Regions from separate parts of the Streptomyces sp. NPDC021562 genome, predicted to be linked through region 3. Evidence: riboswitches for the same ligand, from Rfam matches in the RefSeq annotation. Region 3 holds a riboswitch; each other region holds the start of a gene.
The links. Region 3 has a riboswitch for cobalamin ahead of AB0G52_RS32220 (cobalamin biosynthesis protein). Riboswitches for the same ligand answer to the same signal wherever they lie in the genome.
Positions count from the first base shown of each region.

Region 1 (10,489 bases), on a different contig from region 3:
TAGAACGCCTTCTTCCCTGTGCGAAGTCGTCGGATGCCGGACGCGGTCGGGGCCGGTCATCCGCCTGACGGTGCCCTGATCCAGCACCCCGCATTCCGTGCGGAGTCACCGCCTCAACCGCGTCGCACTCTCGACGCTAGGACGCCGCGGGCACCAGGCAGGACTGCCGGTCGGGCCACAACGACCACACATCAGGACATCCGCCGGACGCCCCCGCCGCCTGTCGGCATGCGGCCGGACGACCCCGTGCCCTGATCCGAGGGCTTCCTGTCCGCACGCCGGCGCCACTCAAACCTCGGGGAAGAGTGCGCTGAGCCGGAATTTCACGGCCCTGCCCTATCCCGGCCTGTACATCCCTCAGCCGTTGCTCGGAAAAACGCCCGACTCGACGAACGAGACCGCCTCACTCTGCGCAGCGCCTTCCGCGCCGGCTTCATTCACAGTCACGTTCCACCGAATGCCCGCATCGCCTGCACATGGCGGATTTCGGGCTCATTGCGCCCTGCGGGGCGGGGTGAAGACGTAGAGATCGAGAATGTCGGGGCTGGGAGCGATGCCGGGGCCGCCAGCCTGTACCCAAGCGGCGATGTCGTCAGTGGCGTCGGGATCATTGACGAGGCCGAGCCAGACCGGGCGGGCGCCGACGGCGCGAGCTGCGGCGGAGGGCTGGACGACGATCACGTTGGCGTGTTCGCACACGTCGAGGCAGTCCGAGACGCGGACAGGCACCTCCTCGGCCAGGCGTGCGAGCTGACGGTCGTGATCCACACCGGTGACTTTCGGGGTTCCGCAACAGCAGTCCCGGCAGACGACGACGCGGCACGGCGCCGGTTCGGCGGAGCCGTGCTCCGGGCCTGCTTCCTCAGGTCGCTGTCGAGGCATCGCTCGTCACACTCCTCTCCCGGCGAGATCCGTCCCGGGCGGCCGGGCGCAGGAAACGGATCACAGGGTGGCCCGGACCGTGGGTGACCTCGGCGCGGACGCCGTAGACCCGCTCGATGAGGCCGGGGGTGAGCACCTCGACGGGAGTGCCTTCTGTGACCGCACGGCCGTCGCGCAGGACGAGCAGGCGGTCACAGTACATCGCGGCAAGGTTGAGATCGTGCAAGGCGATCACCGTGGTCACCGGCAGTCCGGCGATCAGCTCCAGCAGGTCGAGTTGGTGCTGGATGTCCAGGTGGTTGGTGGGTTCGTCAAGGATGAGTTCGCGGGGTTCCTGGGCGAGGGCCCGGGCGATCTGGGTGCGCTGGCGTTCGCCGCCGGACAGGGTGTGCCAGGACTGTCCGGAGCGGTCGGCCAGTCCGGTGCGTGCGAGGGCTTCGGTGATGGCTTGCTCGTCGGCCGTCAAGGGGGGTGTCCACGCGCGGCGGTGCGGGATGCGGCCGAGGGCGACGACGTCCCGGACGGTCAGTTCGGTCTGTGTGTCGGCGTGCTGGCTGACGGTGGCGATGCGGCGGGCGGTGGCGCGGCGGCCGACCTCGGTGAGCGGGTGCCCGTCCAGGGTCACGACGCCGGCTGTGGGCGCGAGGATCCCGGCCAGCAGCCTGAGCAGCGTGGACTTCCCCGAGCCGTTGGGGCCGAGCAGGCCGACCGTCTCACCGGGGCGCAGGGTGAGGGTGACACCGTCGACGACGACCTTGTCGCCGATGCGCCGTACGACGCGGTCCGCGTTCAGGCTGCTCATGCTCTTCCCCGTCCGCGGTAGAGGACGGCGACGAACGCCGGTACGCCGATGAGGGACGTCACCACGCCCACGGGGACCTCCTGGGGGTCGAGGACGGTACGGGCGAGGGTGTCCACCCAGACCAGGAAGACGGCGCCGGTCAGTGCGGTGACCGGCAGCAGGCGGGCGTGCCCGGAGCCGGTCAGGGCGCGGGTGGCGTGCGGCAGGACCAGGCCGACGAAGCCGATCGCGCCCACGCAGCTGACGAGGGCGGCGGTGAGCAGCGCGGTGGCGCAGAGCAGGACCAGGCGAGTGCGGGCGACCCGGACCCCGAGTCCGGCGGCAGCCTCGTCACCGAAGGCGAAGGCGTCCAGGGTGCGGGCATAGCCGAGGCAGACGGCCATGACCACCGCAAGTACGGCCGTGCACAGCAGCACCTGTCCCCAGTCGGCACCGGTGAGCGAGCCGAGCAGCCAGAACAGCACACCCCGGGTGGTCTCGGCGTCCGCCGAGGTCAGGACGATGAACGAGGTCAGCGCCGAGAACAGCTGCATGGCAGCCACCCCGGACAACACGACCCGGTCGGTGCTGCCGCCGAGGGTGTGGCTGAGCAGCAGCACCAGGGCGAAGGAGAGCAACGCGCCGAGGAAGGCGCCCGCCCACAGGGGCACCACTGCCCCGCCCACTCCGAGAACGACCACGGCGACCGCCCCCGTGGAGGCGCCGGAGGAGACCCCTAGCACGAAGGGGTCGGCGAGCGGGTTGCGCAGCAACGACTGCATGACCGCTCCGCACACCGCGAGCCCGGCCCCGCAGACGGCGGCGAGCAGCGTGCGCGGCATCCGCAGGTTCCACACGATGCCGTCCCGCAGCGGAGCCAACGTGCTCTCGCCCAGGCCGATATGGGCCGCGACGGACGCCCAGACATCGCCGGTGGAGATGTCGGCGGGGCCGATCGTCACGGCCACGCCCATCGACACGAGCAGCGTGACCAGTCCCCCGCCCGTCAAGAGCAGGGCGCGACGCTCACTTGGCGAACCCGAAGTCACGCAGGCCGGCTGCGACCTTCTCGATCCCCTCGATCGTGCGGATGGACGGGTTCATCGCCTGCCCGCTCAGCAGGACGTACCGCTTCTTCTTCACCGCGGTCAGGTTCCGGGTGGCCGGGTCGGTCTCCAGGAAGCGGATCTTGGCCTCGGCGGTTTCCGCGGTCTGCTGCCTGCGGGTCAGGTCGCCGATCACGATGACGTCGGGGTCGCGGTCGGCGACGGTCTCCCAGCCGATCTGCGGCCATTCGTCGCGGGTGTCGGCGAAGGCGTTCTTCGCGTCGACCGCGCGGGTGATGGCACCGGGGGCACCGCAGCAGCCGGCGAGGTAGGGCGACTGGGAGTTGGCGAACCAGTACATGAGGGAGACGTCCGAGGCATGCAGTCCGGCGGTGGCCGTGCTCACCCGCTTCTTCAGGCCGGCGACCAGCCTCTCGCCGCGCTCCTTGACGCCGAACGCGCGGGCCAGATCGCGTATTTCCCCGTACACGGCGTCAAGGGTGAGCGGGGTGCTGCGCGAGCCGTCGCCACCGCTGTCGTTGTCCTTGCCGACCGAGCAGTCGGACGGGGAGACGTAGGTGGGCACGCCGAGCTTCTCGAACTGCTCGCGGGTGGCGACGCCGCCCTTGCCGAGGGTGGAGACGAACGAGGCGGTGACGAAGTCGGGTTCGGCGTCCAAAACCTTCTCGAAGGAAGGGTTGTTGTCGGCGAGCCGGGGCACGGACGCGTTGGCCTTCTCCAGGCCCTTCAGCACCGGGTCGGTCCAGGTCGCCGTACCGGCCATGCGGTCGGCGAGACCGAGGGAGAGCAGGATCTCGGTGGTGCCCTGGTTGAGGGAGACGGCCCGCTTCGGGGCGGACTTCACAATGACCTTGTGGCCGCAGTTGTCGAAGGTCACCGGGTAGCCGGCGGCGGAGGTCATCTCCGGCTTCACGTCCTCCGCGCCGGAGGAACCGCAGGCGGTGAGCAGCAGGACGGAGGCGAGGAGGAGAGCAGGAGTGCGGAGCACGGGCATGCCTCTGGGGTCGGGGCTCGTACGCGGAGCCTGGCCTACAGGTGTCCCCCACGCCGGGGCGAGGAGGTGCCAGCAGGTCTTCGGACTCGGGTTCGTCCGGCCGGGGCGCCTTCCCGGTCTCCCAGTGGCTCGCGTGCCCCGCCCGTCCCCCTCACCGCTGCGCGTCAGTTCCGGATTCGCACCGGATTCCCTGGCCTCGGGTGTGGCTCGACTGGCCCGACGAGGCTATCAAGTCCGCCGTACGGTCAGATGGTGCGCTCGGTCACGGGGTACGGCACGAAGGTGCTGGTGTCCTGGTCGATGCGCAGGGACTGCCCGAGCGGTGGTGCGCCCCGCTGGGGCCAGTCGAGGCGTACGCAGACCCGGCAGCCCGTGCCGGCGGCGGTCGGCGGGTTCTCCGGCAAACGCCTGGTCGCCGGTGTCGTGAACGGCCGCAACATCCTGCAACATCCCCACGGTGGGCCCGGGAGCTTCCGGGCCGCGCATGGCAGCGGGCCCGCCATCGCCCTGAGGCTGCGCCGCAGCAGCAGGCCGTGCACCTCGTGGTGCGCGCCGTTCAGGGCGGGCGAGCACCTGCGCCGGCAGTCCGAGCCCGGCGTCCTGGCCACCGGCACACTCCGTAGGGTCGGTGATCCAGGAGCGCGCTCTCGAACCCGTGCCGAACGGTCCCGGAACCATGTTTGATCTTTTGAGTGCCACTGCGGCAGGTGAATTCGGTTGCGACGGGGCCGGCGCGCCGGTGAGCTAACTCCATGGAAGGCGCCACGGAACAGGAGCGACGGGCGACGGCGGGAACGGCCCATCGGGGCATGCGGCAACCGGAGCCACGGCACAGGTCGGCGGTGCTTGTGGCCCTGATGCTGGCCGCCTTCACCTTCAACACAGCGGAGAACCTGCCGATCGGTCTGCTGGAGCTCATCTCCGGAAGCCTTCGGGTGTCAGTGTCAGCGGTCGGTCTCCTGGTCACCGGCTACGGCGTGACGGTGGCTCTCGCTTCTCTGCCGCTCGTCCACGTCACGCGCGCCATGCCGCGGCGCCATGTGCTCACAGTGCTACTGACCGTGCTTGTCGTGTCCAGCCTGATCGCGGCCCTGGCCTCCTCCTACTGGCTGTTGCTCGTGGCGCGGCTGCTGACCGCGCTCGCCCAGGCCTTGTTCTGGGCCGTGATGGGGCCGGTCGCGGTGGGCCTTTTCCCGCCCGAGGTCCGCGGGCGTGTCGTCGGTGCGCTGTCCGTCGCAGGTTCTCTCGCCCTCGTGCTCGGTGTTCCCGCCGGGACCTGGCTGGGCCGACAGAGCGACTGGCAGGTGCCCGTCGCCATGCTGGCGGCTCTGGCGGGCGTCTCCCTGGTGACGATCGCCGTTCTGCTGCCGACCTCGCGTCCGGAAGAAGAACCCGCCGCCTACGCAAGCAGTCCCGACGTCCGGCGGTTCGGGACAGTGCTGACGACCGGGACCCTCTCCGCCACCGGGGCGTTCACCGGATACACGTACATCGTGAAGTTCCTGGGCGGCGTGAGCGGGTTCTTCCCGAACGCGGTCAGCGTCCTGCTCGTGGTTTTCGGTGTCGCCTGTCTGGCCGGGGTGAGCATCACCGGGGCACTGCTGGACCGCTTCCCGCGGTCCGTGCTGCCCACGGCCGTAGTCACACAGGCGGTGGGCATGCTCGGCTTGTACGCGGTCGGCACTCATCCGGTGGCGGCGGTGATGTTCCTGGTCCTGATGGGCGGAGCGCTCGGGCCGGTGTTCATGGTCACCCAGAACGAGATGCTGCACTGCGCGCCGGGCCGAACGGACGTCGCCCTCGCGGCGAACTCCGGCGCCTACAACGCCGGCATCGCGGCCGGCGCAGCAATCGGAGCACTGGTCCTGTCGCTCGCCGACGTGCGAGGCGTCTTCCTCACCGGCGGGCTGCTGACCGTCGGGGCCTGCGCAGTACTACTCGGCGGTCGGCTGCGCCCTGCGAGCCCACTCCAACGCTCCCGCTCGACCGACTCGGATTCACTGCCCTCCGGCTCAGAGCTCAGGACACCAGTGCGTAGATCAGCAGACCCACCATGAGGAGGCCAGCGGCCAGCCAGACCGAGCAGGCGAGACTGAACGCGAACCCTTCCCAGTACTCAGCCCGCCGACCTTTCGGAGTGTCGGTGCGCCACTTCGACGGGATGCCGACGCGACCTTCGGCGATGGCCACTGCGGCCCGCCGGACGTCCCCCGGGTGATATCTGTGGTAGGTCGGCGCAGCCCCGTAGGTGCCCCGGCTCTCCCCGCCGAACGTGCGGACGCGGACATCCGCACGGTGAGCGACGTTCGGTAGATAGTGGGCCCGCACCGGCCAGACCTTGGCGACCTGGTGACCCGTCAGCCAGGGCTCCTCCTCGTCCGCCGACTCGGACGCTCCTGGTTCCGGCGTGCTCGGCATGTTCCCCCCCTCGATGCGGCAAGCCTCCAGTACATACCCGCTCCTTCGCCTACGGACAGAGAACCGGCGCCGCCGACTTCAGGCAGCGTGCGACGCCGGCGTCTCGTCGGCAAGGAACCGGACTCAGTGCCGGTCGGAGAAGAGTCCTCAGCGGGTTCCAGCGGACGCAGTGGCCGGGCCGGCGCCCAGAGCCGTGTCGGCGACGGCTGAAAAGTGGACCAGTGGCGACGCTTAAGGAACCGCCAAGCAGCTCAGGTGTCCCGCCTGGTTCAGCCCCGGAGGGTGGCGAGCCAGTCGGTCAGCAGGTGGTTGACCTCGTCGGGGCGCTCCTGCTGGATCCAGTGGCCGCAGGCGTCCAGGATGTGGGAGGCCGACAGGCCGGGGAGGGTGGTGGGGTAGGCGTCGATGGCGTCGGACATCCACGTGGTGGAGGCGTCCAGGGCGCCGCCGATGAACAGGGACGGCTGCTTGACCGGGGCTCCGCGGTGCGGGGCGAGTTCTTCCCAGTCGCGGTCCATGGTGCGGTAGCGGTTGAGGGCGCCGGTCAGGCCGGTGCGCTCGAACTCCCCCGCGTAGACGTCGAGGTCGTCCTCGCCCAGCCAGGCCGGGAGGACCCCTGTGGGGAAGCGGTCGCGCAGCCGGCCGCCGGCGCGGGCAACGAAGTGGGGGTCGGGCTCGCCCGGGGCGGGCATGGTGTCGGCGGACAGGGCCGCGTAGAAGCCCGCGAGCCAGCCTCGGACGTCGGGCTCGATCTCCGCCTCGGCGCGGCCGGGCTGCTGAAAGTAGGAGACGTAGAACTCCTGGTCGGGACTGCCGATCTGGCCGAAGACGTCGGTCGGGCGGGGGCCGCCGGGCGGCGCGTAGGGGACGCTCAGCAGGCCGACGGCACGGAAGACCTCGGGGTGGAGCAGGGCGGAGGTGGAGGCGATGCCGGCGCCCCAGTCGTGGCCGACGACCACCGCGTCCTCCTCGCCGAGGGCACGCACGACGGCAACGTTGTCCTCCACCAGGTCGAGCATGCGGTAGGCGTCGGTCGCCTCCGGTTTGGAGGAACGGCCGTAGCCGCGCACATCGATCGCCACCGCCCGGTAGCCCGCCGCGGCGAGAGCGGGGAGCTGGCGGCGCCAGGAGTACCAGGACTCGGGGAAGCCGTGGACTAGCAGGACCAGCGGGCCGGTGCCCTGCTCGACCAGGTGCAGGCGCCCGGCCGGGGCCTCGACGGTGCGGTGGCGGAGCTCGGCGGTCGGCTCGGGCGGCATGGGCTTCTCCTCGGTTCACGGGCGGACGCGGCTACCCGTCGATCATGCGGCGCGGCACCCGCTCGACGCCATCAGCCTTGCCCGCCTGGCAAACTCGCAGGACAGAGGGGTGGAGCGGCACGGCGAGAAGGAGCGGGAAAGGTGGCAGTCGACGACGTGGGCGGCACGCCGGCAGCGATGGGGGCCCGGTTGCGGGCCGCGCGCGAGCACCGCAGCGCGACGCTCGCCGGTGTCAGCTGCGCGACCGGCATCTCGACCAGCACGCTGTCCCGGATCGAGACCGGCCGGCGCAAGCCCACCCTGGAGGTGCTGCTCCGGCTGTCGAAGGAGTACGGCGTCTCCCTGGACGAACTGGCCGGCACCGCGCCCGCCCCCGCGCCCGCCCCCGCCGCCGAGCCGCGCGCTTCGGCGCCGCTGAGCTTCGGGGATGACAAGGCGGTGCTGCCGTTGACCCGGTACGTCGGCGGCCTGCACGCCCACAAGCACGTCCTGCCCGCTGTCGAGGGTCCGCCCGCGCGGCCGCGGCAGGTCTCCCACGAGGGCTACGAGTGGCTGTGCGTCCTGTACGGGCGGCTGTGGCTCGCGCTCGGAGACCAAGACCTCGTCCTGACTGCCGGGGACGTTGCCGAGTTCGACACCCGCACCCCGCACGGGGTGGTGAACGCCGGCTCCGGCGGGCCTGTTGAGTACCTGATCATGTTCGGGCCCCAGGGCGAGCGCCTACGGCTGCGCACCTCTCCGGCAGTCGGCCGCGGGAACCGCCAACCGGATCGCGCCCGGGCCGGCCGCGAAGCGCAGCCGTAGGATCCGGAAGCCGTTCCGACGGCGGCTGACGGGTCCCCGGGCCCCTGCCGGCGGTCAGCAGCCGGGTAAAGCTTGCTGCCCGCCTCCGGCGCACTGAGCGCGGGAAGCCGACCGGCAGCTGATCAGGGCCCTGAACCAGCGCGAGTGTCCCGGCCGTCAGTCGGGCGCCACTTCCGAGACCAGCACCCGGACGCGGGTCTCGATGGCGTCGCGGATGGGGCGTACGGCGTCAACGCCCTGCCCGGCCGGGTCGTCGAGCTGCCAGTCGAGGTATCGCTTGCCGGGGAAGACGGGGCAGGTGTCGCCGCACCCCATGGTGATCACGACGTCGGACGCCTGGACGGCCGCCACCGTGAGGATCTTCGGGGTCTCGGCGGAGATGTCGACGCCGACCTCCTTCATCGCCTCCACGACGGCCGGGTTGACGGTGTCCGCGGGAGCCGAGCCCGCGGAGCGGACCTCGATGCGGTCGCCCGCGAGGCGGGTGAGGAATGCGGCGGCCATCTGGGAGCGGCCGGCGTTGTGGACGCAGACGAACAGCACCGACGGACGCGGCGTCGTGGAAGAGCTCATGAGCAGGGGCTTTCTCGGGAGGACGGATCGGTCAGGAGACGGCGGGTTCTGGTTCGCCGTGCGGGACGACGACCTCGTCCGGGACGGGCGCGGGACGGCCGTAGACCGCGGCGACGGCCCCCAGCCCGAGTCCGGCTCCGAGCAGTTGGGCCGCGATGAACGGGGCGAGGGAGGCAGGGGCGATGCCGGCGAAGGTGTCGGTGAACGTCCGGCCGATGGTCACCGCCGGGTTCGCGAAGGAGGTGGAGGAGGTGAACCAGTATGCGGCCCCGATGTAGGCGGCCACCGCGGCCGGGGCGAGTGAGGCGCGGCCGATCCGGCTGAGGCCGAAGATCAGCAGGATCAGCCCGGAAGTCGCGACGACCTCGGCCAGCAGCAAGTGGCCGGCGGACCGGTCGTGGGTGGAGAACTTGACCAGGGGCTCGGCGAACATCGCGTCGGCCAGGAGCGCGCCGCCGATCGCGCCGGTGACCTGGGCGGGCACGTACGCGGCGACGTCTCGCAGGGCCAGGCCGTCCGGATCACGACGGCCGGTGAACCAGGCGGCGAGCGTGACCACCGGGTTGAAGTGCGCGCCGGACACGGGCCCGAGCAGCAGGATGAGCACGCCCAGGCCGAAGACCGTGGCGAGGGAGTTGGCGAGCAGTTGCACGCCGACGTCGTGCGACAGCTCGGTGGCCTGGATGCCGGAGCCGACGACCACCGTCACCAGCAGTCCGGTGCCGATCGCCTCGGCGGTGACGCGGCGGCCGAGGGAGGCGTTCACGCGGTGACTCCGGCGGGCCGGGTGGTGGCCAGGAACGCGGCGAGCTTGTCCAGGACGCCGGGCAGCACCCAGTAGTAGACCCAGGTCCCGCGGCGCTCGCAGTCGATCAGGCCGGCTTGGCGCAGGAGCTTGAGGTGGTGGGAGATCGTCGGCTGGGACAGGTCGAAGGCCGGGGTCAGCTCACACACGCAGACCTCTCCGCCCTGGCCGCGGGAGGCGATCATCGACATCAGCCGCAGCCGGACCGGGTCGCCCAGGGCCTTGAAGACCTTCGCCAGGTCAGCGGCCTGGTTCTCGTCCAGGGGTGCGGCGGACAGGCCAGGGCAGCAGGCGGCGTCCTGGCCGATCACCTCAAGCTCTTGTTTCGACATGCGTCTATGTTGACGTTCTTCGATCCAAGGCGCAAGGTTGCATCAACAAACGTCAATACAAGCCGTTCCGGGCCGTGGTGAGCCCGTCATCCGGGAGTGAGTCATGAGCGAGCAGACCAGCACCGACCTGCGTGAAACCGTCCGCCAGCGGTACGCCGCGGCGGCCGTGAAGGTCACGGAGGGCACCGCCGCCTGCTGCGGGCCCGAGCCGGTCGAGGTCGACGAGAACTTCGGCTCGACCCGCTACGCCGCCGACGAGCGCGACGCCCTGCCCGCCGAGGCCGTCGCCGCCTCCCTCGGCTGCGGCAACCCCACCGCCGTCGCCGAGCTCCGCGAGGGCGAACGCGTCCTCGACCTCGGCTCGGGCGGCGGCATCGACGTCCTCCTGTCCGCCCGCCGCGTCGGCCCCACCGGCAAGGCGTACGGGCTCGACATGACCGAGGAGATGCTCGCCCTGGCCCTCGCCAACGCCGAGAAGGCCGGCGCGACGAACGTCGAGTTCCTCAAAGGCGCGATCGAGGCGGTCCCGCTGCCCGCGAACACGATCGACGTCGTGATCTCCAACTGCGTGATC
Region 1 covers NZ_JBFACN010000009.1:303,805-314,293, reverse strand. The annotation lists gene AB0G52_RS17015 ((2Fe-2S) ferredoxin domain-containing protein) at 493-882, opposite strand; gene AB0G52_RS17010 (ABC transporter ATP-binding protein) at 863-1,684, opposite strand; gene AB0G52_RS17005 (iron chelate uptake ABC transporter family permease subunit) at 1,681-2,637, opposite strand; gene AB0G52_RS17000 (ABC transporter substrate-binding protein) at 2,690-3,724, opposite strand; cobalamin riboswitch at 3,778-3,955, opposite strand; partial or broken gene AB0G52_RS16995 (short-chain fatty acyl-CoA regulator family protein) at 3,970-4,110, opposite strand; gene AB0G52_RS16990 (MFS transporter) at 4,582-5,781, shown strand; gene AB0G52_RS16985 (hypothetical protein) at 5,744-6,142, opposite strand; gene AB0G52_RS16980 (alpha/beta hydrolase) at 6,412-7,401, opposite strand; gene AB0G52_RS16975 (helix-turn-helix domain-containing protein) at 7,543-8,205, shown strand; gene AB0G52_RS16970 (arsenate reductase ArsC) at 8,362-8,778, opposite strand; gene AB0G52_RS16965 (aquaporin) at 8,810-9,544, opposite strand; gene AB0G52_RS16960 (metalloregulator ArsR/SmtB family transcription factor) at 9,541-9,915, opposite strand; gene arsM (arsenite methyltransferase) at 10,019-10,489, shown strand, end outside.
Region 1: it holds a riboswitch for cobalamin, as region 3 does, so the genes downstream of both, AB0G52_RS17000 (ABC transporter substrate-binding protein) here and AB0G52_RS32220 (cobalamin biosynthesis protein) in region 3, are expected to answer to the same signal.

Region 2 (10,489 bases), on a different contig from region 3:
CGCGGTACTGGTCCCGCTTCTCGATCAGCGAGGCCATCGCGTACGGCGACGAGCAGTCCATCCGGATCTTGCCGTCCCAGTCCAGCGTCATGAACCGCCAGGTGGGGTCGGTGTACGGGTTGACCACGGTGAGGTCGAGACCGTGCCGTTCGGCGATCCGGCCCCAGTAGGCGACGGAGGCCCCGCCGAGCGGGTCGGCGCCGATGCGCAGCTCGGAGGCCCGGACCGCGTCGAGGTCGAGGACGCTCGGCAGGTCGTCGACGTAGACGCCCATGAAGTCGTACCGGCCGGTGGTGTCCGCGGCGAGCGCACGCGCGTAGGGGACGCGCCGTACGTCCTTCAGGCCGCCCGCGATGATCTGGTTGGCGCGGTCCTGGATCCAGGAGGTGGCGTCGGAGGCGGCGGGGCCGCCGCTGGGCGGGTTGTACTTGAAGCCGCCGTCGGCGGGCGGGTTGTGCGAGGGGGTGACCACGACGCCGTCCGCGAGACCGGTGGTGCGGCCCCGGTTGTGGGTGAGGATGGCGTGCGAGACGGCCGGGGTGGGCGTGTAGCCGTCGGCGCTGTCGATCAGGACGGTCACGCCGTTGGCGGCGAACACCTCCAGGGCGGTGACCTTGGCGGGTTCGGACAGGGCGTGGGTGTCGGCACCCAGGAAGAGGGGCCCGTCGGTGCCCTGGCCGCTCCGGTACTCGCAGATGGCCTGGCTGGTGGCCGCGATGTGGTCCTCGTTGAACGCGGTCGTCAGCGACGACCCGCGGTGTCCCGAGGTGCCGAACGCCACCCGCTGGGCGGGGTCGGACGGGTCGGGGTGCAGCGCGTAGTAGGCCGTGACCAGCCGGGCCACGTCGACGAGGTCCTCCGGAGCCGCCGGCCGGCCCGCTCGCTCATGCGGCATGAGTCCATTCCTCCGCTGTCGTTGCTCGATCACTCACCGCCCATCTTCCCTTGTCAGCGGTGACGCACGCGCGCGCGGGGGCCGTTTCACCGCCGACCGGTGGGCCGAACGCGCGAGGGCCTCCGGACGGTTCCGGAGGCCCTCGCGTCTCGTGGGTCGGTCAGTGCGCGGCGGGCACGGTACGCCGGGCGGCCGCGGCCCTCGCCGGTTTCGGGTTGAGCTGCCGCTCGGCCAACTCGCCGAACAGCAGGCCGAATCCGCTCCACAGCACCACCTGGATGGCGAGCGCCGAGAGCCGGAACCGCCACAGCAGGGTGGCCGGGAAGTCCTTGGGGACCTCGTTGACCACCGGCAGGAACTGGTACGCGAGCCCGATCACGACGACGAAAGCGGTCACCGCGACCACGGTTGCCCACCAGGTGCCGAGGCTCGCCCGCAGCCGCTTGCCGAGGAGGGTGGCGGCGACCGCCAGCAACACGCTGAGCAGCATCATCAGGAAGTACAGCGTGGTGCGCTTGCCGATGGTGTCCGCTTCGCCCACCGACGGCGGGTTGGCCGGGTACTTCAGGAACGGCACCACGTACACGGCGAGCAGCGCGCAGCCGGACAGCAGCAGCGCGGTCGCCCGGGGACCGAACCGGCCGACGCGGCCGAGGGCGAAGCAGTAGGCGAGGGCCGCGATGCCGCCGAAGGCGACCCCGTACACCAGGACACCGGTGGCGAGGCCCGCGGTGGACTGGAGGGAGCGGGAGACGACGACCATCTCGTGTTCGTGCGTGTGGGCGTCCTCGAAGCCGATCGCCTTGTCGACGTAGGGCTCGCCGAGGAGGTAGGCGGCCACCAGGGCGAGCAGCCCGGCGGCGAGGCCGGCGAGCATGCCCCGCACCAGGAGGTTTCGTACCGTTGCGGAGTTCATGGGCTGGACGGCGTCCCTCGCGTCAGTGGCAGGGGAAGCCGAGCAGGTGGCGGGCGTCGTGCACCCACTCGTGGACGTCCGTGCCGCTGAACACGGAGGTGGCGCCCTGCTCGGCGCCGACGAAGTAGAGCAGGACCAGCATCAGGATGCCGAAGAAGACCGCCCAGGGAGCTATCGCGGACAGCGGCAGCTTGGCGGGGACGGCGGGGGTGGTGGCTGTCGGCTGGGCGACGGTCTGCGCCATGGCAGAACCTCCTCTGGGAGTTCGCGTCCCATCTCGGTGGTGCACAGGACGACAGCCACGGGTCTGACTCGCAAGGGCCCGGGGGCTCTTGCATACAGTGGCGCGACCGTGCCGGATTCCCACCGGCTTCCGTCTCGCTGTCGTCGATACCGGACAGACCGTACCGCGTGTCGGAGGGCCGGCCAAGACCGCGTGACCAGGCGTGATCTTCCTCTCGCGCCCGCTCCGGTCCCGTCGGGGGCCTCTCAGGAGCGGGCCAGGCCCAGTTCGCGTGCGCCGAGCGGGGCGAAGAAACGGTCGACGTCGGCCTCGGTGACCTCGTCGAGGGTGGCGGGGGACCAGCGCGGCGCGCGGTCCTTGTCGACGACCTGGGCGCGGATGCCCTCCACCAGGTCAGGGGTGGTCAGGGCGGCGCAGGAGACGCGGTACTCCTGGTCCAGCACCTGCTCCAGGGTGTCCAGTCGCCGGGCGCCGCGGAGTGCGCGGAGGGTGACCTTCAGGGCCGTCGGGGACTTGCCGAGCAGGATGTGCGCCGTCTCCTTCGCCGCCGCGTCACCGTGTGCGAGCAGCCGGCGGACGATCTCCTCGACGGTGTCGGCGGTGTAGCAGGCGTCGATCCAGGTGCGGTGACCGGCCAGTTCCCCTTCGGCCGCGGGCCGTTGGCGGCGGGCGACCGCCTCGGCGACGGGCAGTTCGGCGAGGTCGGCGACGAACGCCTGGAGCGTGCCGGACGGCAGGTGGTGGTCGGCGAGTCCGCACAGCACGGCGTCGGCGGCGCCGATCCCGGCCCCGGTCAGGGCGAGATGGGTGCCCAGTTCGCCGGGGGCCCGGCTGAGCAGGTACGTGCCGCCCACGTCGGGGACGAAGCCGATGCCGGTCTCCGGCATGGCGATCCGGGAACGCTCGGTGGCGATCCGGACGCGGCCGTGCGCGGAGATCCCCACCCCGCCGCCCATGACGATGCCGTCCATGACGGCGACGTACGGCTTGGGGTAGCGGGCGATCCGGGCGTTGAGGTGGTACTCGTCGCGCCAGAACGCGGCCGCGGCGGTGCCGTCGCCGTCGCGGGCGTCGTCGTGGACGGCGCGGATGTCGCCGCCCGCGCACAGGCCGCGCTCCCCCGCCCCGGTGATGACGACGGTCTCGACGGCGGGGTCGTGCTCCCAGTCCGTGAGGGCTTCGGAGATGCGCTCCACCATCGGGTGCGACAGCGCGTTGATGGCCTTCGGCCGGTTCAGGGTGATGTGTGCGGCCCGTCCCTCGACGTGCAGCAGGACGGGTGCTTCGGCGCCGGTCATCCGGACACCCCGGTCAGGCCACGGGCCATGTCGACACGCATGTTCTCGTCGGTTCCTTCCACAAGCTGCCGGAGACGTCGCACTCGAACGATCCTCTCGCGCCGGGTCCGAGAAGCCCTCCCGGATGCCGGGTGAACCGGCAGGGAACTCTTGGTCATGGGTTTGTCTGGACGGCCGTTCGAGTACAGAGGGCTGCCTACCATGAGGCGATCACGAACGGTACGAAACCCGGGAGCTCGGGATGGTGTTGTCCGGCCTCACGCGGAGGTCGTCGCGTCCCTGGGCGGTCGTCGGTGTCACCGTCGCGTGCCTGACGGCCGGGGTGCTGGCGCTCACGCACGGCTCACGCCCGGCGCACGCCGACCCGTCCGCGCTGCCGCACACCCCCGTGGAGGTGTCCCCCAGCCGCTGCGGACGCGGGTGGACCACGCCGGTCTCCGGTGTCCAGGTCTTCGACCTGCACAACCCGACCGACGGTGCCGCCGAGGTCCTCCTGGAGGACCCGAGGAGCCAGGCCGTCTACGGCGAGGTCGAGGGCATCGGCCCCGGCACCACCCGGGAACTCACCGTGCGCCTGGGCAGGGGCGCGTACGCGTTCAAGTGCGTGCCCGACGACGCCGACGCCGTCACCGGCCCCACCGTGCGCATCGGCGGGGGCCGCAGCGGGCCGGCCGCGGCCCCGGTGACCGAGCACGACCTGATCCCGCCGGCGCTCGCCTACCAGAAGTGGGTCGGCACCGGCCTGTCCGAGGTCGTCCGGCTGACCACGGGTCTGCGGGACGCGGTGGACCGCGGCGACCTGGCCGCCGCCCGCACCGCCTGGCTGCCCGCCCACCTGCAGTACGAGCGGATGGGCGCCGCGTACGACGCCTTCGGCGACGCGGACCGGGCGATCAACGGAACGGACGCGGGGCTGCCCGGCGGGGTGCACGACAAGGACTTCACCGGCTTCCACCGCGTCGAGTACGGCCTGTGGCACGGCGAGTCTCCCACCGGGCTGCGGGCCCCGGCGGCCGCCCTGCTGAAGGCGGTCACCGCGCTGCGCGACGACTGGGCGGGGACCCGCATGGACCCGGCCCAGTTGGGACTGCGGGCACACGAGATCCTGGAGAACACGGTGCAGTTCGAGCTGACCGGCCGGACCGACTACGGCAGCGGCAGCAACCTCGCCACCGCCCGCGCCAACCTGGACGGCACCGAACAGGTGCTGGCCCGGCTGCGTCCGGTGCTGGCCGGCCGGTACGCGGGTCTGTCCGGTCTGCGCGGCGCGTTGGACCGGGCCGGCCGGACGCTCGACGGTTTCGGGCACGACGGCACCTGGACACCGCTGGACCGGCTCAGCCGCCGGCAGCGCGAGGACGTCGACGCGGTCCTCGGCGACCTGGTGGAGCGGCTGGCCCCGGTGGCCACCCTGTGCGATCCCCGGAGGACGGTGTGAGCACCGAGGAGAGGACGGGCCCGAGCGGACTCGGCCGCCGCGGTTTCCTGCGGGGTGCGGCCCTCACGGGAGCGGGGCTGGCGGCCGGGGGCGCCGCGGCCCCGGCCGCGGACACCGCCGCCTCCGCCGCCCCGGCCGTCGCACCCTTCCACGGCCCCCACCAGCAGTCCGTGACCGCACCGCCCCGGCGCACGACCGTGTTCACGTCCTTCGACGTCACCGCCGAGGGCCGGGCCGACCTCGCCGACCTGCTGCGCACGCTCACCGACCGGGCCCGTTTCCTGACGTCGGGCGGCACCCCGGACCCGGTCGGCATCACCGCCCCGCCCGCCGACTCGGGCGTCCTGGGCGGCCGCCTTCCGTCCGGAGCCCTGGCGGTGACCGTCGGCGTCGGCGCCTCGCTCTTCGACGACCGGTTCGGCCTGGGCAGGCTGAGGCCGCGTCGGCTGACGACGATGCCCGCCTTCCCGGACGACGACCTCAGGCCCGAGTGGTGCCACGGCGACCTCAGCCTCCAACTGCACGCCGACGACACCGACACGGTGCTGCACGCGTTGCGCGACATCGCCCGGCACACCCGCGGTGGCATGCAGGTCCGCTGGCGGCTGGACGGCTTCTCCAGCCCGCCCCGGCCGTCCGGCACCCCGCGCAACCTGTTCGGCTTCAAGGACGGCATCGCGAACCCCGAGACCACCAGTGCCCGTGAGATGGACCGGCTGGTGTGGGTGGGCAGCGGCACGGGCGAGCCGGAGTGGACGGCGGGCGGCAGCTACCAGGTGGTGCGGCTGATCCGGATGCTGGTGGAGTTCTGGGACCGGGTCTCGCTCGGCGAGCAGGAGCGGATGTTCGGCCGCTCCCGCGAGTCGGGGGCGCCCCTGGACGGCGACGCCGAGCACGACACCCCGAAGTACGCCGACGACCCCAAGGGGGACGTGATCCCGCTGGACGCGCACATCCGGCTGGCCAACCCGCGCACCACGGCCACCGCCGACCAGCGGATCCTGCGCCGGGCCTACAACTACGACCGGGGCATGGACGCCAACGGCAACCTCGACATGGGGCTGCTGTTCAGCTGTTACCAGCAGGACCCGGCCCGGCAGTTCGAGACCGTGCAGAAACGACTCGCCGGGGAACCCCTGGTCGACTACGTCTCACCGTTCGGCGGCGGTTACTTCTTCGCGCTGCCCGGCGTGCGGGACACCGCCGACTGGTACGGACGCGCGCTCCTGACCTGAATCGGTCAACACACGGTCAAGACTTGGCCCAGCATCCCTGACCCGGTGTTCATCCGGCCGCCATCATGACTCCGCCGCGACGCCCGGCAACGGGCGAAGCATCCCTGCTCGTACGACGCAGTGACGTTCATGCCCGGAGGGTGAACCAGCATGGCCAGCACAGGAAGACGAACGGCGATCAGGAGCCTCGGGGCTCTCGCGGGGGCCGCCGCGCTCACGGTCCTCGGGGGTACCGCGCCCAGCTGGGCCGCCGTACCCGCCGGGCACCCGGACGGGACGTCGACCACGACGCCCGTCAAGCACGTGGTCGTGCTGTTCGACGAGAACATCTCGTTCGACCACTACTTCGCGACCTACCCCAAGGCCGCGAACACCGACGGGACGAAGTTCACGGCGGCGAAGAACACCCCGAAGGACGTCGACACCCTCGCGCGCGCCGGGCTGCTGACGAAGAACCCGAACCAGTACCTGCCCAAGCGGCTCACCCCGGCGCAGGCGATGACCTGCGACCAGAACCACTCCTACGGTCCCGAGCAGCTGGCCTACGACGGCGGCAGGGCCGACCGGTTCGTGCAGAACACCGAGGTCGACAAGTGCTCCGGCGGCCTGTTCGGCGAGCCCGGCCTGGTGATGGACTACTACGACGGCAACACCGTGACCGGGCTGTGGAACTACGCCCAGCACTACGCCCTCAACGACCGCTCGTACAGCTCGGTCTACGGCCCGTCCACGCCCGGCGCGCTCAACCTGGTCTCCGGTCAGACGCACGGCGCGGTCTCGGTGGACCCGGCCACCGGCAAGCAGACCCCGACCCCGGACTCGTACGCCATCGCGTCCCCGAACGCCAAGGGTGTCGGCACCGTCGTCAACGACCCCGACCCGGCCTTCGACGACTGCTCCGACAAGGACCACACCAGCACCAGCGCGCTGGCGGCGCTGCGGGGCAGGAACATCGGCGACCTGCTCAACGCCAGGAAGGTGACCTGGGGCTGGTTCCAGGGCGGCTTCCGTCCGTCCACGGCCTACGCCGGCACGTCCGGCTCCCACGCCAAGTGCGACACCACGCACACCAACGTGGGCGGCGCCTCCGTGGTCGACTACAGCCCGCACCACAACCCGTTCTCGTACTACCGGTCGACGGCGAACCCGCACCACGTGGCGCCGAAGAACGTGAACGAGATCGGTCACGACGGCCAGGCGAACCACAACTACGACCTGAGCGACTTCACCGCGGTCGCCAAGGCGGGCAAGCTCCCCGCCGTCAGCTTCCTCAAGGCCGGTGCGTACCAGGACGGCCACGCCGGCTACTCCGACCCGACCGACGAGCAGCACTTCCTCGTCAACGAGATCAACACCATCCAGAGCTCGCCGCAGTGGAAGTCCACCGCGATCATCGTCGCCTACGACGACTCCGACGGCTGGTACGACCACGCCTACGTCAAGCCCCGCAACGGCTCCAAGGACACCACGGTCGGCTCCAACGGCAAGGCCCTCGACAGCGCGGCCTGCCAGTCGGGCCCGGCCGCGTCCGGCGGCTACGCCGACCGCTGCGGACCCGGCACCCGGCAGCCCCTGCTGGTCATCTCGCCCTACAGCAAGGTGAACAAGGTCGACCACACACTGACCGACCAGGCCTCGATCACCCGGTTCATCGAGGACAACTGGCGCACCGGCCGGATCGGCGACCACTCCTTCGACGCCACCGCGGGCTCGCTGACCGGCATGTTCGACTTCAGGCACCCGAACGACAAGCAGGTCCTGCTGAAGTCCGACGGCTCGATCAGGTCCGTCGGCCCGATCCGGCACGTGGCCGCGGTCAGCACGCGGATCACCCCCGGCCCGGCGATGGTGGACACCGCCGCCACGACCGGATCGGGCGAGTTCCCGACGCTTCCGGTGGGCCTCGGGGCGGGCGCCCTGGTGGCCGCGGGCGCCACGGGCACCTACCTGACGCTGCGCCGCAGGCAGCGCACCAGCGTCTGACGCCCACCGCGTCCTGACCCGCTCGGCACGGTCCGCCTCCCCGGACCGTGCCGAGCGGCGTTTCCGCCCGCCGGGGCAGCGACGGGTCCGGGGACGGCACGAGCCGCCTGCGGAGCGTCGCCGCACAGCCCGCGCACGGTGGATACGATGATCCCCGGAACGGACGCCGACGGCGCGCGGCATCGCGCTCCCGCTCGGCCCGGGCACGACGCGAAGGGCGGGGCACGATGGCGGGCGGTGCGAGCGTCGCGCTCGACGACCCGGTGGGCACTTCGCTGCGCGGACGGCACGCCGGGCTCGCCCGTCGGCTCGGCCGGGCCGCCACTTCTACCTGCCGGACGTCGCGACCTTCTGCGCACTGCCCCCCGACCCGGGCCCGGCGGACTGGGCCGACCTCGCCCGGCTGCTGGGCCGGGACGCGTTCGCGGACCTGTTCAGCAGCCCGGCCACCCCGCCGCCGGACTGGGCGCAGGTCTTCGTCCTCCAGGGCCGGCAACTGGTCTGGGCCGGCGACGGGCCGCCCGCTCCCGCCCGCGACCCGGCCGCCGCCGGCGTGGTCGAGCTGGGTGCCGACGATGTGCCGGAGATGCTCGACCTCGTCGCACGGACCCAGCCGGGGCCGTTTCGGCCGCGCACCCGTGAACTCGGCACCTACCTGGGCGTCCGTGAGCACGGAAGGCTGGTGGCCATGGCGGGGGAAAGGCTGCGTCCGCCGGGCTGGACCGAGATCAGCGCGGTCTGCACCGCCCCCGAGGCCCGCGGCCGCGGCCACGCCGCCCGCCTGGTGAGCACCCTCGCCGCCGCTGCCCTGTCCCGCGGCGACCGCCCCTTCCTGCACGTCGCCGAGGCGAACACCGTCGCGATCAGGCTCTACGAACGGCTGGGTTTCACGAGCCGCGCGCAAGTCACCTTCCGGGGTTTCCGCACGCCCTGAACCGACGCCCGCGGTGTGCCGCGCCCCGGGGGTGCCGTCCGCTCGGTGTGCGGTTGTCGTCCGCCGTGCGGCACGGGATGCTGAGGGGGCACGGAGGGAAGCGGTGCCATGGATCGTTTTCCGCATGCTGCCGACGTCGACTTCCACAGCCCCCTGGACCTCTCGAAGGCCGCCGCCGCGGTGCTGGACGCCGAAGGCCGCGTCTGCGGGTGGGGCGTCTGCGCGCAGCGCCTGCTCGGCCACGCGCCCGAGGACGTGCTCGGCCGGCCGGCCGAACGGCTGCTGGCGGCGCCCGGACAGCGGGTGTCGCCGCTGTGCCGGGCGGACCGACCGCGCGGCACCGTCCTGGACCTCTGCCACCGGGACGGACACACCCTGCGCGCGGCCGTGACGTTCAGCCCGCTATCGCACCAGGGCACCGCCGCGACCGTCGTGGTCGCCGCGGAGCTGGAGACGCTGCGCGCCTGGGAGGCACAGCTGGCCCTGCTGCAGGGGATGACGACCGAGTCGTCCGTCGGGCTGACCATCTTCGACACGGACATGAAGGTCGTCTGGGGGAACGCCTCCACCGACCAGGAGCTCGCCGGGGTCGCCCAGTACGTCGGCCGGCCCGCCTCCGACCTGTTCCCCGAGGGCGAGTTCATCTCCCGCCACCACCCTCCCGACGAGGACCAGGTGATGGAGCACGTGCTGACGACGGGGGAACCGATCCTCGGCATGCACTACCGCGGGCGCGCCCCCGCCGACCCCGTCCGTGAGCACGTCTGGTCCTGTTCGTACCACCGGCTGGTGGACGCCCGGGGCGAGCCGCTCGGGCTGTTCGAGGAGTCCCTGGACATCACCGACCGCTATCGCGCCCAGGAGCGGCTGTCCCTGCTGGTGCGGGCGGGCAAGCGGATCGGTGCCTCGCTCGACGTGCGCCGCACCGCCGCGGAGCTGGCGGACGTGGCGGTGCCGCAGCTCGCCGACGAGGTGCTGGTGGATCTGCCGCCCGCGGTCATCGAGGGACGGCAGCCGCCGACGGGCTCCGCGCCGGGGCACAGTCTGCTGCGGATGCACGGCCGGACCCCGGAGGAGTTCCGGACCAGCCCCGTCTCCTATCCGCCCGCGTCACCGCAGGCGCAGAGCCTGGCCACCAGCCGCCCCGTCCTGGACGCCGGCCCGGCGGGGGACGGGTCCGCCGCCCGGCGGACCAGCCTCTACGTCCCGCTGCTCGCCCAGGACGCCGTCCTCGGCCTCGCCACCTTCCGGCGCAGCAGCAACCCCGACCCGTTCGGGCCCGAGGAGCAGACCCTCGCGGTGGAGCTGGCCGAGCGGGCGGCCGTCGGCATCGACAACGCCCGCCGTTACACCAGCCAGCACGCGGCGGCCCTGGTGCTGCAGCGCAGTCTGCTGCCGCAGCGGCTGCCGGAGCAGAGCGCGGTCGACGTGGCGTACCGGTATCTGCCCGCCGACAGCCGGGTGGGCGTGGGCGGTGACTGGTTCGACCTGATCCCGCTGTCCGGGGCCCGGGTGGGGCTGACCGTGGGGGACGTGGTGGGCCACG
Region 2 covers NZ_JBFACN010000014.1:118,953-129,441, forward strand. The annotation lists gene pgm (phosphoglucomutase (alpha-D-glucose-1,6-bisphosphate-dependent)) at 1-895, opposite strand, end outside; gene AB0G52_RS22820 (CbtA family protein) at 1,056-1,811, opposite strand; gene AB0G52_RS22825 (CbtB-domain containing protein) at 1,834-2,055, opposite strand; cobalamin riboswitch at 2,092-2,232, opposite strand; gene AB0G52_RS22830 (enoyl-CoA hydratase/isomerase family protein) at 2,301-3,353, opposite strand; gene AB0G52_RS22835 (EfeM/EfeO family lipoprotein) at 3,595-4,791, shown strand; gene efeB (iron uptake transporter deferrochelatase/peroxidase subunit) at 4,788-6,026, shown strand; gene AB0G52_RS22845 (alkaline phosphatase family protein) at 6,177-8,009, shown strand; partial or broken gene AB0G52_RS22850 (GNAT family N-acetyltransferase) at 8,237-8,943, shown strand; gene AB0G52_RS22855 (SpoIIE family protein phosphatase) at 9,052-10,489, shown strand, end outside.
Region 2: it holds a riboswitch for cobalamin, as region 3 does, so the genes downstream of both, AB0G52_RS22825 (CbtB-domain containing protein) here and AB0G52_RS32220 (cobalamin biosynthesis protein) in region 3, are expected to answer to the same signal.

Region 3 (10,489 bases):
CCGTCCTCGCCCGCCTCGGGCCGGGCCCCGGTGTCGCCGCCCCGCGGGCCGCCGTCCTCGGGGGCCGGCCGGCCGCCACCGCCGCCGGGGCCGTCCGGATCCGGGTCGTCGTCGCGCTCGTCCTCGTCCTGCCCGGAGAACTCCGCCAGCGTCTCGTCCAGCCTGTCCTCGTCGAGGCCCGGCGCGTCGAAGGGGTTGCGCCGCCTGCGGTGCGGCAGTGCCAGCAGCGCGGCCTGCCGTACGTCCTCGGCCAGCACCACGGTCCGGCCGGCCCACGCGGCGAGCGCGGTGGCGGTCCGCGCCATCACGATGTCGGCGCGCATCCCGTCCACCTCGAAGGCCGCACAGGTCGCCGCGATCTGCCGGAGCGCACCGTCGCCGAGCCGCACCGACGGCAGCAACTCACGTGCCGCCACGATCCGGTGCCTGACGGCCGCCTCCTCGTCGGCCCAGCGCGCCGCGAAACCGGCCGGGTCGTCGTCGTAGGCGAGCCGCCGCCGGACCACCTCCACCCGCAGGTCGGGCTCGCGGGAGGCGGCCACCTCCACCGTGAGCCCGAACCGGTCGAGCAACTGCGGACGCAGCTCGCCCTCTTCGGGGTTCATGGTGCCGACCAGCAGGAACCTGGCCGCGTGCCGCACCGAGACACCTTCGCGCTCCACGTACGACGCCCCCATCGCCGCCGCGTCCAGCAGCAGGTCGACCAGGTGGTCGTGGAGGAGGTTCACCTCGTCGACGTAGAGGATCCCGCGGTGCGCGTCGGCCAGCAGGCCCGGCTCGAAGGCCTTCACGCCCTCGGCCAGCGCCCGCTCGATGTCCAGTGCGCCCACCAGCCGGTCCTCGGAGGCGCCCACCGGCAGCTCGACCATGCGCGCCGGGCGGGACTCGAAGGCACCGGGCGGGTGGTGCGGGCCGTCCGGGCAGGACGGGTCGGGCGCGGCCGGGTCGCAGGAGAACCGGCAGCCGGCGACGACGTCCACGGGCGGCAGCAGCGCCGACAGGGCGCGGACCGCCGTCGACTTGGCGGTGCCCTTCTCGCCGCGCACCAGCACCCCGCCGACCGCCGGGGACACGGCGTTCAGCAGCAGCGCGAGCCGCAGGTCGTCCTGGCCGACGACGGCCGTGAACGGGAACGGGGTACTCACTTCTCGTCGCCCTCCAAGTCGCCTTCCAGCTCCAGATAGGTGGCGCGCAGCCGCTCCAGGGTGTCCGCGTCCGGCTCGGCCCACAGGCCTCGGTCGGCGGCCTCCAGGAGCCGTTCGGTGATCCCGCGCAGCGCCCACGGGTTGGACTTCTTCATGAAGTCCCGGTTCTCCGCGTCGAAGACGTACTCCGCGCTGAGCTTCTCGTACATCCAGTCGTCGACCACGCCCGCCGTGGCGTCGTAGCCGAACAGGTAGTCGACGGTCGCCGCCATCTCGAAGGCGCCCTTGTAACCGTGCCGGCGCATGGCCGCCATCCAGCGGGGGTTGACCACCCGGGCCCGGAACACGCGGTGCGTCTCCTCGCCCAGCGTGCGGGTCCGCACCTGGTCCGGTGTGGCCGAATCACCGACGTACGCCTCGGGGCTGGCGCCGGTCAGGTGGCGGACCATCGCGACCATGCCGCCGTGGTACTGGAAGTAGTCGTCGGCGTCCACGAGGTCGTGCTCGCGGGTGTCGACGTTCTTCGCGGCGACCGCGATCCGCCGGAACGCGGTCTCCATGTCCCCGCGCGCCGCCCGCCCGTCGAGCCCGCGCCCGTACGCGTAGCCGCCCCAGACCGCGTAGACCTCGGCGAGGTCCGCGTCGGAGCGCCAGTTGCGGGCGTCGATCAGCGGCAGCAGCCCGGCGCCGTACGCGCCCGGCTTGGAGCCGAAGACCCGGGCGGTCGCGCGCCGCCGGTCCCCGTGCCCGGCGGTGTCCTCGTCGGCGTGCGCCTTCACGTAGTTGGACCCGGCGGGCTCGTCCAGCTCGGCCACCGCCCGCACCGCGTCGTCGATCAGCCCGACCACGTGCGGGAACGCGTCCCGGAAGAAGCCCGAGATGCGGACCGTGACGTCGATGCGCGGCCGGCCCAGCTCGCCGAGCGGGATCACCTCGAAGCCGGTCACCCGCCGCGACGCCTCGTCCCACACCGGACGGCAGCCGAGCAGCGCCAGGATCTCCGCGATGTCGTCGCCCTGGGTGCGCATCGCGGAGGTGCCCCACACCGTCAGGCCGACCGACTTCGGGTACGCACCGGTGTCGCTCAGGTACCGCTGCACGAGCGAGTCCGCCAGCGACTGGCCGACCTCCCAGCTCAGCCGGGACGGAATGGCCTTGGGGTCGACCGAGTAGAAGTTCCGGCCGGTGGGCAGCACGTTGACCAGGCCCCGGGTGGGGGAGCCGGACGGGCCCGCCGGGACGTAACCGCCGTCCAGGGCGCGCAGGATGTGCCCGATCTCGTCCGTCGTCCGCGCCAGCCTCGGCACGACCTCGGTGCACGCGAACTCCAGCACCGCGACCGCGTCGGGCAGTTCGGTGCCCAGCACCTCCCGTACCAGCGGACGGCACCGGTCGAGGGCCCAGTCCCGCTGCTCCATGCCCTCCGCGACCCGGCGGCACAGCTGCTCCAGCAGGTCGATCGCGTCGGCCGCGGTGCGCGAGGGACCCTCGACCAGGTCCGTCAGCTCCACCGGCACCTTCACCGGCGCCCCCGGCTCGGCCAGCAACTCCTTCTCGACGAGCCCGAAGTGGGCCGCGAACGAGGCCCTGAGCCCCGGCAGCGCGTTGGCCTGACCGCCCCACACCTGCGAGGCCCGCAGCACGGCCAGCACCAGGTTCACCCGCGGCTCGCCGACCGGACCGCCGCCGAGGATGTGCAGACCGTCCCTGATCTGCACGTCCTTGATCTCGCAGAGGTAGCCGTCGATGTGCATGACGAACTCGTCGAAGTCGCCGTCGTCCGGCTGCTCGTCCACGTGCAGGTCGTGGTGGAGCTCGGCCGCCTTCACCAGCGTCCAGATCTGCGCCCGCACGGCCGGTGCCTTGGCCGGGTCCAGGTCGCTGACCAGCGCGTACTCGTCGAGCAGCTGCTCCAGCTTGGCCAGGTCGCCGTAGGTGTCGGCGCGGGCCATCGGCGGCACCAGGTGGTCGACGACGGTGGCGTGCCCGCGCCGCTTGGCCTGGGTGCCCTCGCCGGGGTCGTTGACGATGAAGGGGTAGATCAGCGGCAGGTCGCCGAGGACCGCGTCCGGCGCGCAGCCGGCGCTCAGCCCGAGGCCCTTGCCGGGCAGCCACTCCATCGTGCCGTGCTTGCCCATGTGCACGATCGCGTCGGCGCCGAAACTGTTCTCCAGCCACCGGTAGGCCGCCATGTAGTGGTGCGACGGCGGCATGTCCGGGTCGTGGTAGATCGCGATCGGGTTCTCCCCGAAGCCGCGCGGCGGCTGGATCATCACGACCACGTTCCCGAACCGCAGGGACGCGAGCACGATGTCGTCGCCGTCGACGTACAGGCTGCCCGGCGGCTCGCCCCACGCCTCGGTCATCGCGTCCCGCAGCCGCGGGTCGAGCTTCTCGAACCACGCCCGGTAGTCCGCCAGCGGCACCCGTGCGGGCGCGGCGGCCAGCTGCTCCTCGGTCAGCCACTCCACGTCGTGGCCGCCGGCCGCGATCAGCCGGTGGATCAGCTCGTCGCCCTCGGAGGGGTGTTCGTCGACCCCGTACCCGGCGTCCCGGAGCGCGTCCAGCACCCGCACCGCCGACGCGGGCGTGTCCAGGCCGACCGCGTTGCCGACCCGCGAGTGCTTGGTCGGGTACGCGGTGAAGACCAGCGCCACCTTCTTCTCGGCGTTCGGCTTGTGCCGCAGGCGTGCGTGCCGGACGGCGATCCCGGCGACGCGCCCGGCCCGCTCCGGGTCGGCGACGTAGACCGGGACGTCGGCTCCGTCGTCGACCCGCTCCTTGAAGGAGAACGGCACGGTGATCAGACGGCCGTCGAACTCCGGGATGGCGACCTGCATCGCCGCGTCCATCGGGGAGAGCGCGGCGTCCGACTCGTCCCAGGCGGCGCGCGAGGAGGTGAGGCACAGGCCCTGCAGCACCGGCACGTCCAGCTCGGCGAGCGCGCCGACGTCCCAGGCCTCCTCGTCACCGCCGGCCGAGGCCTGCGAGGCGTGCGTGCCGCCCGCGGCGAGGACGGTGGCCACCAGCGCGTCGGCCCGGCCCAGCAGCTCGTACAGTCCGGCGTCCGCCCCGCGCAGCGAACCGCAGTACACCGGGAGGGCGTTGGCGCCGTGCGCCTCGATCGCGTCGCACAGGGTGTCCACGAAGGCGGTGTTGCCGCTCAGTTCATGGGCCCGGTAGAAGAGCACGCCGACGGTCGGCCGGCCCTCGGTGAAGGGACGTTCGCCGTGCACGCCGAACGCGGGCATCCGCTGCGGCTCGACGAACCCCTCGCCGGTCAGCAGCACGGTGTCGGACAGGAACCGGGCCAGCTCGGTGAGGTTGGCGGGGCCGCCCTCGACCAGGTACCTGAGGGCCTCGGCCACCACCCCGGCCGGCACCGACGACTCGGCCATCAGCTCGGCGTCCGGCACCGCCTCGCCGCCCAGCAGCACGGTCGGGATCCCGGCGGCCCTGAGCGCGGCCAGCCCGTCCTCCCAGGCCCGCTTCCCGCCGAGCAGCCGTACGACGGCGATGTCCGCGCCCTCGACCAGCGCGGGCAGCTCCTCCGCGACGTCGAGGCGCGTCGGATTGCCGATCCGGTAGTCCGCACCGGTGGCGGCCCGGGCCGCCAGCAGATCGGTGTCGGCGGTCGACAACAACAACACTGTGCTCATGCGGGCGCTCCCGGTGGGATGAAAGGCAGTCCTTGCGGCGCGCCCGACTCGATGAGCCGCCAGAGCGCGTCCGTGTCCGCGTGCTGTTCGATCAGGTCGCCGAGCCGGTCGAGCTGCTCCTCGCGCAGCCCGGCGAACGAGGTGTCGGGGGCCGGCACGAACCGGCGGCCCGCGGCGGCGGCCACCTCGCGCAGGAAGGCCCGCCGGAAGCCGTCCGACTCCAGGGAGCCGTGCCAGTGGGTGCCCCAGGTCTGCCCGACCCGGCAGCCGTCCAGGAAGGGGGTTCCCCCGGTCACTTCGGCGACGCCGTGATGGATCTCGTACCCCTCGACGGGTTCGCCGAGGGCCTCGCCGACGGGCCGGGTCAGGGTCTTCTCCCGGGCGAACCGCACCCGGACGGGCAAAATCCCCAGGCCGTCCACGTGCCCCCGCCGGCTCTCGACCTCGTCCTCGATGTGCTCACCGAGGACCTGGAAACCGCCGCAGATGCCGAGGACCGGCCGTTGCTCGGCGGCCCGGCGCAGCAGCGCGTCCGCGAGGCCCCGCTCCCGCAGCCACTCCAGGGCCCGGACCGTCCCCCGCGTCCCCGGGATCACGACGAGATCGGCGTCGGCCAGTTCCTCGGGCCGGTCCACGAACCGCACCAGGACGCCCGGTTCGGCGGCCAGCGCGTCCACGTCCGTGAAGTTGGACATGAGGGGGATCGCGCAGACGGCGACCCGGAGCACGTCCTCGCCGACGGGCGGGGCGGTGTTCGACTCGCGGACGGTCCCCCGCAGGGAGACCCGGAGCCCGTCCTCCTCGTCGATGCCGAGGCCGTGCCGGAACGGCAGGACGCCGTACGTCCGCCGCCCGGTCAGCCCGTGCAGCATGTCGAGGCCGGGCTCCAGCAGGGAGACGTCGCCCCGGAACTTGTTGACGAGGAAGCCCGCGACGAGTTCCTGGTCCTCGGGCGAGAGCAGCGCGACGGTCCCGAAGAAGGAGGCGAAGACACCCCCGCGGTCGATGTCGCCGACCACCAGCACGGGCAGCCGCGCGTTGCGCGCGATCCCCATGTTCACGATGTCGGTCCGGCGCAGGTTGATCTCCGCCGGACTGCCCGCCCCCTCACAGATCACCGCGTCATACGTGCCCCGCAACTCGGCAAGACAGTCGAGCACGGTCCCGAGCAGCTTCTGCTGCCGCCCGCCGTGATACCCCCGCGCGCTCAGCTCACCGACCGGCTTCCCGAGCAGCACCACCTGACTGCTCCGCTCACCGCCGGGCTTGAGCAGCACGGGGTTCATCAGCGCGGTCGGCTCGATCCGGCAGGCCTGCGCCTGCATGGCCTGCGCCCGCCCGATCTCGGCGCCCTCGCGGGTGACGAAGGAGTTCAGGGACATGTTCTGCGCCTTGAACGGCGCGACCTTGACGCCCTGTCGTACGAGCCACCGGCAGACACCGGCGGTCACGACACTCTTGCCGGCGTCGGAGGTGGTTCCGGCCACCAGCAGCCCGCCGCCGTTCACGAGGAACCCCCCGCGCGCCGCGCGACCCGTCCCCGCAGCAGGGCCGCAGCCGCGCTCGCCCCCAGCGCCAGCCACCCCACGCGCCGTGACAGCCGCACGGCCCGCTCGATGTCCCCGGTCTCCACGCTCCGCCCCTCCCCGTTCAGCACCGGCCGGTGCTCGATGCGCCCCCCGTACGACAACGTCCCCCCGAGCCGCAGCCCCAACGCCCCCGCGAACGACGCCTCCACGGGCCCCGCGTTGGGACTGGGGTGCTTCGCCGCGTCGGCCCGCCAGGCCCGCAGCGCGCCTCTGGGGTCACTCCCGGCCACGGCGGCGAGTGCGGCGGTGAGCCGCGCCCCCGGCCATCCGGCCACGTCGTCCAGGCGTGCCGAGGCCCACCCGTAGCGCAGGTGGCGGGCCGACTTGTGACCGACCATCGCGTCCAGGGTGTTGACGGCCCGGAACCCGAGCAGCCCCGGCACTCCGCCCAACGCCCCCCACACCAGCGCGCCGACCACCGCGTCGCTGGTGTTCTCGGCGACGGACTCCACGACCGCCCGCGCGATCCCGTCGGCGTCCAGGGCCTGCGGATCCCGGCCGCACAGATGTGGCAGCCGGGCCCGGGCGGCCTCGACGTCCCCGGCCGCGAGGGCCCGTCCGATCTCCCGTGCCTCACGGGAGAGGGAAGTGCCGCCGACGACGGCCCAGGTGGCGGCGGCGGTGAGCGCGACGGACGCGGCGGTGGACGGCCGTGCCACCCGCTGGGCCACGGCACCCAGCGTCACGGCGCCGCCCGCGCACACGGCGGTGTGCAGCGCGCCCCAGCCGCGGTGGTCCCGCCACAGCACCCGCTCCACGGCCCCGGCCGCCCGCCCGAACGCGGCGACCGGATGCCCCCGGCGCGGATCGCCGAGCAGCAGATCACCGAGAAGGCCGGCGGCGGCGCCGTACGCGAAGACGCGATCGGCACCCATCGGCTCAGCCCGCCGCGGGGTCGGGGACGGGCCGGTTACTGCACCTCGGTCGGCAGCCGCGCATGGCGATATGTCCTCACTCAGGGTGTCCACGCCCTGGTTCGACGAGACCGGCGGTGAGAGTTCCTGGCTCCCGGGGATGGCTACCCCGGTGACAGTGGCGGGACCGCGCCGGACTCACACCGGCTTCCTCTCTTGCCGCCGTACATGGCTCCGGCAGTCCACCACGCCCCCGGAAGACCCGTCAACTTGCCGTTGACCTGCGAGGGGAGTGTGTGGGAAGGCCCACACCGGTGGTCCGGCGGGACTCCTGGGACATGCCGAAGGCTCCGCCGCGAACGGATCGGGGCGGAGCCTGGCGGCCCCGGGTCGGGCCGCTGTCGTGATCGGTGTGGATCGGTGTGGATCGGTGTGGATCGGTGTGGATCGGTGTGGATCGGTGTGGATCGGTGCGGTCGCGGCTCAGGCCTTCGCCACGATCAGGTGGATGCCGTACGCCACGGCCGCGGTGCAGGCCGCGAAGCAGAGGCAGGCGGCGGTCGCGGCCAGGGCCGCCGAGTTGCCCTGCGCGGTGGCCCGTTCGCGGGCGGAGAGGCCCTTGATGCCGAGCGTGAAGAGGGTCACCAGACCCACGGTGGCCACGAGGCTGACGCCGAAGACGGAGCCGATGGCTGCCCAGTCGATGTTCATGTCGGGTTGTGTTCCTCGGGGTCAGACGGTGGCGGCCGGGTCGGTCGCGGGAGCGGCGGGGGAGGGGATGGTGGCCGTGAGGCCCTCGGTCACCGTGCCCGCGGGCGGCGGGGTGACGGCGGCGATCGCCGCCGTCACCACACCGGCCGGCTCCTCGGTGCCGACGACGTTGCTGCTGTCCACGACCTCGCGGCGGGAGAGCTTCCAGATCGCGGCGCTCGCGGCCACCAGGAAGACGGCGACCGCGGCCGTGCCCCCGTCACCGAGGTCCGTCACGGACTCGGCGAGCGCGCCGACCAGCGCGGCGGCCGGGAGGGTGAGCACCCAGGCGACGACCATGCGGGTCGCGGTGGACCAGCGGACCGTGCCGCCCTTGCGGCCCAGGCCCGCGCCCATCACGGAACCGGAGACGACGTGCGTGGTGGAGAGGGAGAAGCCGAGGTGGGAGGAGGCCAGGATGGCGGTGGCCGCGCTGGTCTGGGCGGCGAAGCCCTGCTGCGGCTGGAGGTCCGTCAGGCCCGTGCCCATGGTGCGGATGATCCGCCAGCCGCCGATGTAGGTGCCCAGCGCGATGGCGAGGCCGGCGGAGAGGATGACCCAGGTGGGAGGGTTGGAGCCGGGGGCGATGGAACCGCCCGCGACGAGCGCGAGGGTGATGATGCCCATCGTCTTCTGGGCGTCGTTGGTGCCGTGGGCGAGCGAGACCAGGCCGGCGGAGGCGATCTGGCCGGCGCGGTAGCCCTTGCGGGTGGCCTCGTCCTCGGCGTTCTTCGAGAGCGTGTAGGACAGCCGGGTGGAGAGCAGTGCCGCGAGGCCCGCGACCACCGGGGCCGCGACCGCCGGGAGCAGGACCTTGGTGACGAGGACGTCGCCGTGGACCGCGCCGAAGCCGGCCGAGGCGACGGTGGCGCCGATCAGACCGCCCATGAGGGCGTGCGAGGAACTGGAGGGCAGGCCCACCAGCCAGGTCACCAGGTTCCAGAGGATCGCGCCGACCAGGGCGGCGAAGATGACCTCGGGACGGATGCCGTTCTCGTCGACGAGCCCCTTGGAGATCGTGTTGGCGACCTCCACGGAGAGGAAGGCGCCCACCAGGTTGAGCGCGGCGGACATGGTCACCGCGATCTTGGGCTTGAGCGCACCGGTCGAGATGGTGGTGGCCATCGCGTTGGCGGTGTCGTGGAAACCGTTCGTGAAATCAAACGCGAGTGCGGTTACCACCACAATCGCGAGGATCAGCGAGAAGCTTTCCATTTACCCAGGCAATCTTTCGAAGTCGTTGGCTGTTGGACCGTAGGCAACCTGGGTGAACGGCAGATGAACTGAGAGGGGCTTGAGGGTGTCAATGACGGGGGGTCGGCATTCCGCTTACGGCCCGGAGCCCAGTCGCCGCTTGGCCGGCGGCCCCCGTCGGCCGGCCGCGGCCGCCCTGTCGGGCCGCCGAAGAGATTCTGGTCACCCGGCGGGCCGCCCGGTGGCAGGATCGGGCCATGGCTGAGCAGCGGCGCGACGAGTGCGACGAACGGGACGGGCGCGACGAGCGCGACGGCGCACACGGTGTCCCGGAGCCCTCGGGACGCGAGGCGCTCGCGACGGAGGCCGACGCCTGGCGGGACCTCGTCGCCACCGCCCGCCGCACGGTGACCGACGGACTGGTCGTCGGCACCTCCGGCAACGTCTCGGTCCGCGTCGGCGACACCGTGCTGGTCACGCCGTCGGGCGTGCCGTACGACCGGCTCACCCCGGGCGACGTGACCGGCGTCGACCTCGACGGCCGGCAGGTCCTCGGCACCCTCCCGCCGACCAGCGAACTGCCGATGCACCTCGCCGTCTACCGCACCACCGACGCGGGCGCCGTCGTCCACACCCACGCCGTGCACGCGACGGCCGTCTCGACCCTCGTCCCGGAACTCCCGGCGATCCACTACATGTCCGCGGCCCTCGGCGGCCCCGTCCGGGTCGCCCCCTACGCGACGTACGGCACCGGCGAACTGGCCGAGAACATGCTCCGCGCCCTGGCCGGCCGCTCCGGCTGCCTCCTGCAGAACCACGGCACGGTCACCTACGGCACCACCCTCACCCAGGCCTACGACCGCACCGCCCAGCTCGAATGGCTCTGCCGCCTCTGGCTGACGGCGTCCGCGGTCCCGGGCCTGACCCCGACCCTGCTCTCCCCGGACCAGATGGCCTCGGCGGCGGAGAAACTGAAACGGTACGGCCGCCGGGAGGGGTGAACCCCGGCCTGGGGGGAATCCGGGTGCAGTGGCTTCGTCGATTCCTCCGTCCTCCGCTGGCCGACACCGCGGTCCGCCCCGACACTGGACAGGTGCGCCCAGTCAAAGTCACGGCCGCGGCCGTCGGTGCCGTACTCGCCGCCGGCGCGGCCGGTGTGGCCGCGGGGCGGCTCGCCAGTGACGCCGCGCTGAAGGCACCGCCCGGCCGGCCCCTGCCCACCGAACCCCGGCTCACCGTGCACGGCACCGCGGCCGGCCGCATCACCCTCACCCGCGACCTCGCCTCCCTGCGCCCCG
Region 3 covers NZ_JBFACN010000026.1:48,979-59,467, forward strand. The annotation lists gene AB0G52_RS32205 (putative cobaltochelatase) at 1-1,145, opposite strand, end outside; gene cobN (cobaltochelatase subunit CobN) at 1,142-4,804, opposite strand; gene AB0G52_RS32215 (cobyric acid synthase) at 4,801-6,312, opposite strand; gene AB0G52_RS32220 (cobalamin biosynthesis protein) at 6,309-7,268, opposite strand; cobalamin riboswitch at 7,368-7,510, opposite strand; gene AB0G52_RS32225 (hypothetical protein) at 7,731-7,958, opposite strand; gene AB0G52_RS32230 (inorganic phosphate transporter) at 7,980-9,212, opposite strand; gene AB0G52_RS32235 (class II aldolase/adducin family protein) at 9,449-10,192, shown strand; gene AB0G52_RS32240 (alpha/beta fold hydrolase) at 10,285-10,489, shown strand, end outside.